Regions from separate parts of the Halomonas sp. Ps84H-12 genome, predicted to be linked through region 1. Evidence: predicted binding sites of a transcription regulator. Region 1 holds the regulator's gene; the other holds the start of a gene.
The links. The regulator PhoB, encoded in region 1, activates phosphate uptake and scavenging genes when phosphate is short. The targets are predictions, from matches to a motif close to TGTCATANNNNTGTCANA.

Region 1 (2,464 bases):
TGGGCCCGTTTGGCAGATTTCTTACAGTTAATGCGCTTGGACCGGCCCATTGGCACTTGGCTGCTGATGTGGCCAACGCTGTGGGCGCTGTGGGTCGCGTCAGAGGGCGTGCCAGGCCGCGATGTACTGCTGATTTTTATTGCCGGGGTATATGTGATGCGCGCCGCAGGCTGCGTGGTGAACGACTACGCCGACCGCCACTTCGATGGCCATGTAAAGCGTACCAAGCAGCGGCCACTGGCCACCGGTCGGATCAGCGAAACCGAAGCGCAGCTGCTATTTGTGGCGCTGGTGGCTGCCGCCTTTATTTTAGTGCTGCTGACCAACTGGTTTACCGTGCTGCTCTCGCTTGGGGGTGTGCTGCTGGCATTTATTTATCCGTTTATGAAACGCTACACACACTTTCCTCAGGTGGTGCTCGGGGCGGCTTTCTCCTGGGCGATCCCGATGGCGTTTGGCGCGGTACTGGGGCATGTGCCGCTGGAAGGCTGGCTGCTATTTAGCGCTAACCTGCTGTGGACGGTGGCTTACGATACCCAATACGCCATGGTGGATCGTGACGATGATCTGAAAATCGGCATTAAATCCACCGCGGTGCTGTTTGGCAGCGCCGACCGTTTCATCATTGGCCTGCTGCAGCTTGCTACGCTGGCGTTGCTTACCTGGGTGGGGTTGCGGGTTGAGTTAGGCGGTTTTTTCTGGCTGGGCTTGGTAGGCATGGCAGCGACGTTTGCTCATCAGCAGCGGTTAATTTTTCACTGTGACCGCGACCGCTGCTTCCAGGCGTTTCTGAATAACCACTGGTCAGGGCTCTTGGTGTTTGCCGGAATTGTTCTGAGCTGGTGGCCTGCAGCTGGCTAATTATGCTGGGTGTCATAGAATTGTCATTAAGTCATGGTGTCATCGTCACAGACATGTCATTGAACTGTTTTGTATAAACGAGTTTTCATAGAACACCGTGAGGCCCTGGATGACCGCCAAGACCGTACTGATTGTCGATGACGAGGCACCCATTCGCGAGATGATCGCTGTGGCGCTGGAAATGGCTGACTATCGCGTGCTTGAAGCGGACAACGCCCAGGATGCCCATGCGATGGTCGTTGACCACCAGCCCGACCTGCTGCTGCTGGACTGGATGATGCCGGGCACCAGCGGCATCGAGCTGGCCCGTCGTCTCAAGCGCGAAGAGGCCACCGCTGAGCTGCCAATTATTATGCTGACCGCCAAAGGCGAAGAGGATAATAAAATTCAGGGCCTGGAGGCGGGGGCGGATGACTACATCACCAAGCCGTTTTCCCCCCGCGAGTTGGTGGCTCGTCTTAAAGCCGTGCTACGCCGGGCGACCCCGCGCGGTGTGGAAGACCCCATCGAAATCAATGGATTGCTACTGGACCCAGTGAGCCATCGCGTCAGCGCCCATGGCAAAGCGCTGGAGATGGGCCCTACCGAGTACCGCTTACTGCAATTCTTTATGACTCACCAAGAGCGCGCCTATACCCGTAGCCAGCTACTTGATCAGGTGTGGGGCGGCAATGTGTATGTAGAAGAGCGCACGGTGGATGTGCATATTCGCCGGTTGCGCAAAGCGCTAGGTGAAGCGCATCAGAATCTGATTCAAACAGTGCGTGGCACTGGGTATCGTTTCTCTGCTCGGGTGTAATCGTGCGTTTGTGGAGCCGTGAACTGTGGCGAATTATCTGGCTGGCTTTCCTAGGGATGTGCCTGGGATGGCTGCTAGGTTACCCCGGTTTCGGGTTAGCTGCGGGTCTAACGCTCTGTTTGGTGTATCAACTCCGCCAGCTTAGGGCGCTGTTCAAGTGGCTAACGCTCAACCCGCACGATGAGCCTCCTGCGGCAACTGGCATGTGGGGCGAGCTATTCGATCGCCTTTACCGTTACCAAAAAAGCCAACGCATTACCCAAAGCCGGCTGCGAGCAACCCTCGCGCGTATTCAAGAATCCTCGGAAGCGATGCGTGATAGCGTCGTGATGCTGGATCGCCATGGTGATTTAGAGTGGTGGAACAGTGCCGCCACCGACATGCTAGGCCTGCAAACCGCCCATGACCGCGGTCAGCACATTACTAACCTGCTGCGCGACCCGCGTTTCATCAGCTACTTCAATGCCCGGGAGTATGGCGAGCCGCTCACGCTCACCTCGCCCATTGATGAGCGGCGTATTCTGCAGTACCAAATCACCCTGTATGGCGACGACGAGCGCTTGGTTATGGCGCGGGATATTACCCGCTTGCATCGCCTAGAGCAGATGCGCCGCGACTTCGTCGCTAACGTTTCCCATGAGCTGCGCACCCCACTCACCGTTCTTTCCGGCTATCTGGAAACCTACGGCGATCTTAAAGAGATGCTGCCACCGCGCCTGAGTAAAGGCATTGGTCAGATGGAAGAGCAGACCAAGCGTATGCAGAACCTGGTGAATGATCTACTGCTTTTGTCACGCCTGGAGA
Region 2 (2,464 bases), on a different contig from region 1:
CTGTTACACACCGGCACGAAGGGCAGCTCCTTGGAGCGCAGCAGGGCGGCGGCTTCGCTGACTTTCATCTGGTCGTTGAGCGTGTAGGGAGCATCGTCCATGAACTCGTCCACGGTGCTCTCCTGGGGCTGTTTGACCAAGTCGATCAGCGTCAGGGTGCCCAGCAGGCGCTTGTCCTTGTCGGTGATCATGATCTGCTGAGAGTCATCGTCCAGCAGGTGGTGAATACGGATGTAACGCTGCACGGCTTCCAGCGACACGCCCTGCTTCACATTGACCGTTTCCGGGTCCATGTAGCGGCCGACCATGTCCTCTTCATAGGTATAGAGGTTCTCGACCTGGGCGCGGATCTCCTGGTCTAGACTGGCGTAGACGGTGGTTTTGATCTCTTCGTCAGCAACATCGAGAACTTCGGCGACTTCCTGGGCGTCTAGGCCCTTCACGATCTGCTCAACGTCGCTGGCGGTCAGGTCTTCGATGTAATCGGCACGGATGTCCTCATCGACTTCGGCCAGCACCTCGCCAAGCAGTGCCTCCGGAATATACTCCCACAATCGATCACGGGTTTTGGCGGGAAAAGACTCAAGGGTGCGCGCAATCGCCAAAATATCGAGCTCATTAAACAGCTCGTTTAAGGCGGCTGTATCTTCTTCGTCTAGTAACTTTTGAAGATAGAGCAGCTGCTCCTCGGTGTTGGTGTATTTCTCTTCATCGCGCATAGAGTCCATCCTTTGGGGAATTAATTTTTAACACAACTACTTGAAAGCGCTTGATGGCTCACTATGAATCTTAGCGATAGCCTGGGTTGAAAGCCATGCAGGCTTATTGATCGGCATAATTAAGGAGAGCGTAGTGACGCATGGTGGCTGATGAGCTTATCCGCAGCATTATTCATATAGCGCCTGCCATCGAACCGTCATTAAAAAGTCGCTTACCCGTCATACATATTTCATTTTGCGCTACTAGCCTCTTCAAAAAACCGTTATGACCATGTCCATGACTACGAGGGGCTCCATGAGCAAGGAAATCGAAGATCACCGCTTGTTTAACCACAGCCATAACCAGCCATTTGCCGAGGTACTGGCTCAGCACGTCTCCCGGCGCGACGTAATGCGGGGCGGCCTGGGGTTGGCGGCGGCTTCTATGCTGGGGTTTGGCGGTGCGGCTCAAGCACTCGCAGGCGAACAGGCGAAGACGCCACTAACCCTCGCGTTTGAAGCGGTGCGTGGTTCTCGTACCGACGCCATCGTTGTGCCGGAAGGATACGTGGCTCAAGTGTTAGTGCCCTGGGGCACGCCGCTGCAGGCAGGCCAGGAGTGGCAGGCCGACCAGCCCATGACGCCCGAGCGCCAAGCGATGAGCGTAGGCATGCACCACGACGGCATGGCCGGTTTTGCCCTGGATGCGGATAACGCCTCGCGCCGTTTTGTGCTGGCGCTAAATAACGAGTACATCGACCAAGCAGCGCTATGGGCACCCCAAGGTGGGCCGACCAATGCCGAAGCGGGCGCGCGCCCAGCGGACGAGTCACGCACTGAAATCAACGCCCATGGCGTGACGATCGTCGAAGTAGAGAAAGACGCCAGCGGCCAGTGGTCTCATGTTGCCAACTCGCCCTATAACCGCCGCCTCACCAGCGCCACGGTGATGGATCTCGCCGGCCCCGTGGCGGGTAGCGACTACGTAAAAACCCAGTTCTCCCCTGACGGCACGCAAACCCGCGGCACCAACAACAACTGCGGTAACGGCGTGACGCCCTGGGGCACCTATATCGCCTGTGAAGAGAACTGGCCCGATATCTTCGTCAACCGTGGCGAGCGCTTCCAAGACGATGCGCGCATCGGTATTCCTACGGATAAAAGCCGCTATGGCTGGGATACCTCAGCGGGCGACGCCACCGAGCAGAACGGTGAGTTTGCGCGCTTTGACATCACTCCACGCGGTGAGCGTGCCGAAGATGACTACCGCAACGAGGCACGTACCTTCGGCTACCAAGTAGAAGTCGACCCCTACAGCGGCGCCCGAGCGGTGAAGCGCACGGCGCTGGGGCGTTTTCGCCATGAGGGGTGCTGGCTGGGTAAACTGGAAGCAGGCAAGCCCATTGTGTTCTATTCAGGCCACGATGCCCGTAACGAGTATGTCTATAAGTACGTCTCTGATGCCGCCTGGGATCCCGCCGATGCCAACCGCCCCGGCGCAGAGTACGACCGCCTCGCCATTGGCAGTAAATATATGGATAACGGCACGCTCTACGTGGCGCGCTTCCATGCTGATGGCAGTGGCGAGTGGCTGCCACTCACACCGAGCGCCAAGACCCAGGATGGCCGCACGCTGGCCGCCGCACTTAGCCTGGCCGAGAACGACTTGGCAGGCATCATCATCAACACCTGCGATGCCGCCGACCTGCTGGGCGCCACGCCAATGGACCGCCCCGAGTGGGCCACGGTAGACCCGGCCTCGGGTG

Region 2: NH344_RS08455 (PhoX family phosphatase) is a predicted target of PhoB. The motif match lies at 904-921, and genes of this name have one in related genera.

Annotation. Positions count from the first base shown of each region.
Region 1 covers NZ_JAMXSJ010000009.1:89,307-91,770, forward strand. The annotation lists gene ubiA (4-hydroxybenzoate octaprenyltransferase) at 1-861, shown strand, start outside; gene phoB (phosphate regulon transcriptional regulator PhoB) at 971-1,660, shown strand; gene phoR (phosphate regulon sensor histidine kinase PhoR) at 1,663-2,464, shown strand, end outside.
Region 2 covers NZ_JAMXSJ010000013.1:55,190-57,653, reverse strand. The annotation lists gene mgtE (magnesium transporter) at 1-719, opposite strand, end outside; gene NH344_RS08455 (PhoX family phosphatase) at 1,015-2,464, shown strand, end outside.